Regions from separate parts of the Variovorax sp. 10N412 genome, predicted to be linked through region 1. Evidence: riboswitches for the same ligand, from Rfam matches in the RefSeq annotation. Region 1 holds a riboswitch; each other region holds the start of a gene.

Evidence for each region. A riboswitch is a leader RNA that binds a small molecule or an ion and turns the genes downstream of it on or off. The one in region 1 is predicted to bind glycine.
Region 2: it holds a riboswitch for glycine, as region 1 does, so the genes downstream of both, AC1DJH_RS26150 (D-amino acid dehydrogenase) here and AC1DJH_RS05025 (ABC transporter substrate-binding protein) in region 1, are expected to answer to the same signal.
Region 3: it holds a riboswitch for glycine, as region 1 does, so the genes downstream of both, gcvT (glycine cleavage system aminomethyltransferase GcvT) here and AC1DJH_RS05025 (ABC transporter substrate-binding protein) in region 1, are expected to answer to the same signal.

What each region holds. Positions count from the first base shown of each region.
Region 1 is NZ_JBFTIO010000001.1:1,018,238-1,020,494, forward strand. It holds gene AC1DJH_RS05025 (ABC transporter substrate-binding protein) at 1-1,422, opposite strand, end outside; glycine riboswitch at 1,572-1,695, opposite strand; gene AC1DJH_RS05030 (hypothetical protein) at 1,841-2,257, opposite strand, start outside.
Region 2 is NZ_JBFTIO010000015.1:93,354-95,610, forward strand. It holds gene AC1DJH_RS26150 (D-amino acid dehydrogenase) at 1-1,273, opposite strand, end outside; glycine riboswitch at 1,366-1,482, opposite strand; gene rfbB (dTDP-glucose 4,6-dehydratase) at 1,727-2,257, shown strand, end outside.
Region 3 is NZ_JBFTIO010000005.1:89,939-92,195, forward strand. It holds gene gcvT (glycine cleavage system aminomethyltransferase GcvT) at 1-842, opposite strand, end outside; glycine riboswitch at 888-1,000, opposite strand; glycine riboswitch at 1,013-1,103, opposite strand; gene AC1DJH_RS14490 (hypothetical protein) at 1,137-1,679, opposite strand; gene AC1DJH_RS14495 (YybH family protein) at 1,780-2,235, opposite strand.

The DNA.
Region 1 (2,257 bases):
GCGCCTGGGTTCGTCGGCCGTGGCCAGGAACTCGGACTTGAGCTGCTCCAGCTTGTCGTCGGTGGCCCAGCCGAACCAGCCCTTCTCGCCGTTGCCGGTGAGCGGTGCGAAGAACATCGGGTTCATGTTGTCGGCAATGCCCCAGCCGGTGATGAACAGGTTCCAGCCGCCCTTGTCGACCGGGTCTTTCTTGGCGCGGCGCGTGACCAGCGTGGGCCAGTCCATCGACTGCATGTCGACGTTGAAGCCGGCCTGCTTGAGCAGCTGCGCCATCACCGGCGGAAACTTGTTCAGCACCGCAAAGTCGGCCGGGTACATGAGCACGACGGGCTTGCCGTCGTAGCCGGCTTCCTTGAGCAGCGCCTTCGCCTTTTCGAACTGCGGCTTGCCGGTGAAGTAGCCGGTCTTGTCGGAGGCATAGGCCGAGCCGCACGGGTAGATGGAGGCGCAGCTGTTGTAGAGCTCCTTGTGCACCAGTTGCGCGCGCATCAGCGCTTCCTGGTTGATGGCCATGAACGCGGCCTGCGCGATCTTGGGGTTGTCGAAGGGCGGAATGAAGTGGTTCAGGTGCAGCGCGAACGAGCCCTTGGCCACCGGGCTGTCGAGCGTGATGGCCGGGTTGTTCTTCAGCGCGGTGTACTGCTCGGAGGGCACCCACTCGATCATGTCGACCTCGCCGTTGGCCAGTGCGTTGGCCTGCGTCTGCGCGTCCTTCAGGATGATCCATTCCATGCGGTCGACGTACACGTTCTTGCCGCCCGCAGTGCCCGAGGGCGCCTCGGTGCGCGGCACGTACCTGGTGTTCTTCAGGTAGACGATCTTCTCGCCGGGGCGGTACTCGTCCTTCTTGAAGATGTAGGGGCCGGAGCCGGTGGCGTCGTCGATCTGCTTGTCGGCGGGCGTGGCCGCCACGCGCGCGGGCATGATGAACGGCGGGTTCGACGACGGCTTGCTCAGCGCGTCGAGCACCATGCCGAAGGTGTCCTTGAACACCAGCCTGAAGGTGTTGGCGTCCACGGCCTCGGCCTTGTCGAGCGCGGTGAACATCTTCTGGCCCAGCCCGTCGCGCTGGCCCCAGCGCTTGAGCGACGCAATGACGTCTTCCGAGGTGACGGGCTTGCCGTCATGGAAGGCCAGGCTCTTGCGCAGCGTGAAGGTCCAGGTCTTGCCGTCGGGACTGGTCGTGTACTTGTCGACCATCTGCGGATGCACCTTGCCTTGTTCGTCCACGCCGAAGAGCGTGTCGTACACCATGTAGCCGTGGTTGCGCGTGATGAAGGCGGTGGTCCAGATCGGGTCGAGGATCTTCAGGTCGGACTGCGGCACCAGGCGCAGCACCTTGCCAGCGTCCTGTGCGAAGGCGGTGGCCGCCGCTGCGGCCAGCAGCGCGCCCACGAACATGGCTTTCAGTTGTCGTTTCATCAGCATGGGTCAGTTCTCCGGTTGAAAAAGAGGGACGCGAGCACGTGCAACGCCAGGAAAGACATTCGTCGTGCGGCGTTGCGGGAAACAGGTCATGAAAGAAAGCGGCTCCGGAAGCGAACAAGGGCACCCCCGCGCTCTGTGCGCGGCGTGCCCCTGCTGTCCTTTTGCCTGAGAGATTCACCCTGCGCGCACATCGCACAGGGCTTGCCCCTTCGGCGGCTGCCCTCGGCCCCTGCAAGGGGTCGGTCAGCGCTCTCCAGCGTTAGAAAAAATCCAGTCTTGGGACCTGAGCGTTCTGGGCCATCGCCTTCGGTAATGCACTAACTCGAAGCATCGAGCCGGCATTTCTCCTGGATGAACTTCTCAAAGCAGATTGCGTGCCAAAACGCAGCAATGCGCGAGAAGTCTTCGGTGCCTACTGCGGTCCGCCGCAGAAGTCCGCACGCTCGGTGGTCTTGGCGGTGAAGCGGATGCGCGTGGTGGTGGCGGCGCGCTGCGGCTCGTTCTGCGGCCACTCGCTCTGCAGCCACGTGTACTGCCAGTCGTAGGGCGCGCCGGGTCTGGCGGCCTCGCCGTACACGATGCGCAGGCTGCCTTTGCTTTCGTCATGGCAGTGCTTCGAGGTCTTGTAGTCCTTCTCGCTGAAGCAGGCGCGGATCATCTTGAAGCACGAGAAGGGAATGCCTTCGTGCAAGGCCTTGCCGCCTTCGAGCGGCACGAAGTCGGCAGTGTCGAACGAGGCGCCGCCGCCCGAGTACATCTCCGACACGGTCTGCAGCACGGCCACGGCCCACTTGCTTTCGGCCAGCGGGTAGAGCGCGGGCGCGAGCGA
Region 2 (2,257 bases), on a different contig from region 1:
GCGCTGGCATGCCGGTGAACGCGAAATCGACCTCGGGCGCCAGCCCGCTCACGATGCGCGCGATCGACTTGCCCGAGCCGCAGGCGTGCGTCCAGCCGAGCGTGCCGTGACCGGTGTTGAGGAACAGGTTCGGCAGCTTTGTCTTGCCGATCAGCGGCACGTTGCTCGGCGTGGCGGGGCGCAGGCCGGTCCAGAACTGCGCCTGCGTGGTGTCGCCGGCGCCGGGGAACAGTTCTTCGACGCGGCGCACGATGGCTTCGCAGCGCACCGGGTTCAGGTCGCGGTCGTAGCCATTGAGCTCGGCCGTGCCGGCAATGCGCAGCCGGTCTCCGGACGCCGACGTATAGCGCGAGAACACCAGCTTGAACTCGTCGTCGGTCAGCGAGACCTGGTGGGCCTTGGAAGCGTCCTTCACGGGCAGCGTCACCGAGTAGCCCTTGGCCGGGTAGATCGGCAGCCGGATGCCCAGCGGCGCGGCCAGCAGCGGGCTCAGCGAGCCCATCGCCATGACGAAGGAGTCGCCGCGGATGCGCTGGAAGCGGCCCTCGTGGTCGGTCACCTCGACGTGGTCGATCTGGCCGCCGGCTTCGCGCAGCGCGGTGACGGTGTGGCTCATGAGGAACTTCACGCCGGCCGCGGCCGCCAGCTTGGAGAGCTCGCGTGCGAAGCGGTTGGCGTCGCCCGATTCGTCTTCGGCCGTGAAGGTGGCGCCCGCCAGCTTGGGCCGGATGTGCGCGAGGGCGGGCTCGATCTTCACCGCCTCGTCGGCCGAGATGACCTGGCGCTCGCAGCCCAGCGCACGCATCTGCTCGGCGGGGGCGAGGGCGCCGTCGAACTCCTTCTGCGTCGTGTAGAAGTGCAGGATGCCCTGCGTGCGCTGGTCGTAGTCGATGCGCGTGTCGCGGCGCAACTGTTGCAAGGTGTCGCGGCTGTAGGTGCCCAGGTGCACGATCTGCGCGATGTTGTGACGGGTGCGCGCGGGCGTGCATTCACGCAGAAACTGCAGGCCCCAGAGCCATTGGCGCATGTCGGCGCGGATGCGAAACAGCAGCGGGGCGTCTTCCTTGCCCAGCCATTGCAGCACCTTGAGCGGCGCGCCGGGGTTGGCCCAGGGTTCGGCATGGCTGACGGAAATCTGCCCGCCGTTGGCAAAGCTGGTTTCGGCGGCCGGGGTGGCCTGCCGGTCGATCACGGTCACTTCGTGGCCGAGTTGCTGGAGGTAGTAGGCCGAAGTCACGCCGAGCAGGCCGGCGCCAAGAACGATCACGCGCATTTCAAATACCTTTTAAGGTTGAAGCGCTTGAACGACGGGCGTGGTGTGCTATTGAATCAATAGCAGGCAACCGGACGGCCGTGGTCCAAGTTGCCGCTCCCCCTGTCCTCGGTACCTGAGAGATTCACCCCCTGCGCCCGCAGCGGGTTTGCTCCTTCGGTGCATCGTTGCCACTGGGCGTGGTGCGATGGCTCTCCAGACGGCGTTGTCAGTTGATGCAGTACTGACCCCTTGCCGAAATCTTCTTCGAAGACCTCGTCGGGCCGACCTGAGCGTTCATGGGAGTTTGCGCCTTCGGTAGGGCCACCGGGGTGGCCCGCTCTCCTGCAGTGTGGCCGATTGTAAACACGGCCTGAAGTGAACGGTAACGCCTTGTGTTTCGGCCTGTCGGCCCAATGGGATAATCGCCAGTTGATTTGCCGCAGGGCAATTGCTTCAAACACAGGGGACCCCATGATCTTGGTTACCGGCGGCGCTGGCTTCATTGGCGCCAATTTCGTACTCGACTGGATCGCGAACAGCGACGAGCCGGTCGTGAACCTCGACAAGCTGACCTACGCGGGCAACCTCGAGACCCTCGCGTCGCTCAAGGGCAACCCGAACCACATCTTCGTGCAGGGCGACATCGGCGACAGCGCGCTGCTCGACCGCCTGCTGGCCGAGCACAAGCCGCGCGCCGTGGTCAACTTCGCCGCCGAATCGCACGTGGACCGCTCCATTCACGGCCCCGAAGACTTCGTGCAGACCAACGTGCTCGGCACCTTCCGCCTGCTCGAATCCGTGCGCGGCTTCTGGAGCGCGCTGCCTGCCGACCAGAAAAGTGCCTTCCGCTTCCTGCACGTGTCCACCGACGAGGTCTACGGCTCGCTCTCCAAGACCGACCCCGCCTTCACCGAAGAGAACAAGTACGAACCCAACAGCCCGTACTCGGCCAGCAAGGCCGCGAGCGACCACCTCGTGCGCGCCTGGCACCACACCTACGGG
Region 3 (2,257 bases), on a different contig from region 1:
CCGCCTTCGCGCGCGCCCCCGGCGCGGCGCACCTTCTGCATAGCCCAGTTGAGCGAGGCTTCGACCGGCGTGGTCGTGGTGTCGATGTCGTTGCCGTACAGGCACAGGCCGGCTTCGAGCCGCAGCGAATTGCGCGCGCCGAGGCCGACGGGCTTGACCTCGGGCTGGGCCAGCAGCAGCCGGGCCAGCGCCTCGGCGTCCTTGGCCGCCGCCGAGATCTCGAAACCGTCTTCGCCGGTGTAGCCGCTGCGGGTGACGAAGGCCGGAATGCCGCCGATCTGCACCGCGCCGCCGGTCATGAACACGAAGCGCTCGATGCCGGGCGACAGCCGCGCCAGCGTGGCCGCTGCCTGCGGGCCCTGCAGCGCGAGCAGGGCGTGGTCGGGCAGGGGCTGCACCTCGCAGCGCGCGCCGATCTTCCGCTGGATGTGCGCGATGTCGGCCACCTTGCAGGCGCCGTTGACGATCACGAAGAGCGAGCCGTTGCCTTCGTTGAAGAACATCAGGTCGTCCAGGATGCCGCCCTCGTCGTTCAGCAGCAGGCCGTAGCGCTGCTTGCCGGCGGGCAGGTCGATCACGTCGACGGGCATCAGGGTCTCGAAAGCCGCTGCGGCGTCGGGGCCGACCAGGCGCAGCTGGCCCATGTGGGAAATGTCGAACAGGCCGGCCGCGTCGCGTGTGTGCCTGTGTTCGGCCATCAGGCCGGCGGGGTACTGCACCGGCATCGAGTAGCCGGCAAAGGGCACCATGCGGGCGCCGAGCTCCACGTGGAGGTCGTACAGCGGCGTCTTGAGAAGCGCAGTGTCGGGGGCGGAAGCAGCGGAGGCAGCGGAAGAGGCCATGGGGCACTCCAAAGGGGCAGACGAAATCCATGACGCAAGCCATGGGCCACCCCTGCTGTCCGCTTTACCTGAGAGATTCGCCCCACGATCGGAGTTTGCTCCTTCGGTGGGCCGCTGCATCGTTTCCGGTACGGCGGCCTCTCTCCAGCAAGGAAACGCCGGTGTGTACCGGCGCCTTGTCAGTCCTTTTGCCTGAGCGTTCGGGAAACCCCTGCGCCTTCGGCGGCCCCGTCGCGCGGGGCTCTCTCCTGACCCGGGCGAGTGTAGTGGATCGCGGTGCGCAGGGCTTTCGCTTCAGTGAACGATTTCAGCCGGCGGCAGCAGCCGGTCGATGCGTTCGCGCAGCGATTCGGCGCGCTCCGGGCCCGCGGCTTTCTCGATTTCGCTGAGCATCAGCGCGGCGATGGTCATCATGGCCTCGCGGTCGCGCGCCTCGCGCAGGGCGTCGCGCATCTGCAGCGCGAACTTGGGGTCGCGGCGCACGAACATGCGCTCGCAGATGTCGAACAGGAACATGCGCGTGGTGGCCAGCGAGCGCTTGCCGTCGAAGCTGTCGGCCGAGGTGCTGACCTGGATCGTGTCGGCGGCGGGCACGGTCAAGGCCTGTGCCGCCTGCGCAGCCGCAGCCGCGGCGGCCTGCGGGTCTTGCAGGTAGCCCCGCTGCACCAGCGCCTGGAGCGCCTGCTCGGCCTCGTCGCGGGTGCTGAACAGCGGGCTGAAGTCGGTCAGCGAGCGGCGGCCGTCGGCCATGAGCAACAGCGCGCGCTCCCGCTGGCTGAGCGTGCGCTGGCCGCCCTGGAGTTCATCGCGGGCCTTGTCGGTCTTGGTGGGGAACATGGCAGCCACAGCTTTCGGGAGTCGAGGGCTGCAGCATCGTTGCAAGCGGTGACATCTTCATGAACCGTTTGGTTTGCACGGGCAACGGTCTTTGGCGGCGTCATCCGCCCGCGATTTCCTTGCGGATGAGCCACTGGTTGCCCACGCGTTGCAGTTCCAGCGTCTTGCGGCTTTTTTCGCGCAGCTTGTCGGCGGTGTAGGTCTGCTGAAAGCTTGCGCTGGCGGCTTGCCCGGTGACGCTGATGACGAGGTTGTCGATGTCCACGCGGATGGTGGCCTTGTCGGCGATGCGCGTGCGGCGGTCGGCTTCCCAGGCCTTGCGGTCCTGGCCGCGGGGCGGCGTGAAGTCGGGCGCATAGGTGGCCAGGTAGCGCGCCACGTCGCGCGCGGACCAGGCTGCGGCCCAGTTGCGCACGGCGGTCTCGATCTCGGCGATGGCAGCGGCCGGGTTCGCCGGGGTCGGTGCGGGCTGCGGCCCTGTCGCCGCCGGCGTGGCGCCGAAGGCGGCCATGGCCAGCAGCGTGCCGCCGAGGAGGCAACTCAGTGATCGGTGCATGGCGAAGTCTCCTCCTTGTCGT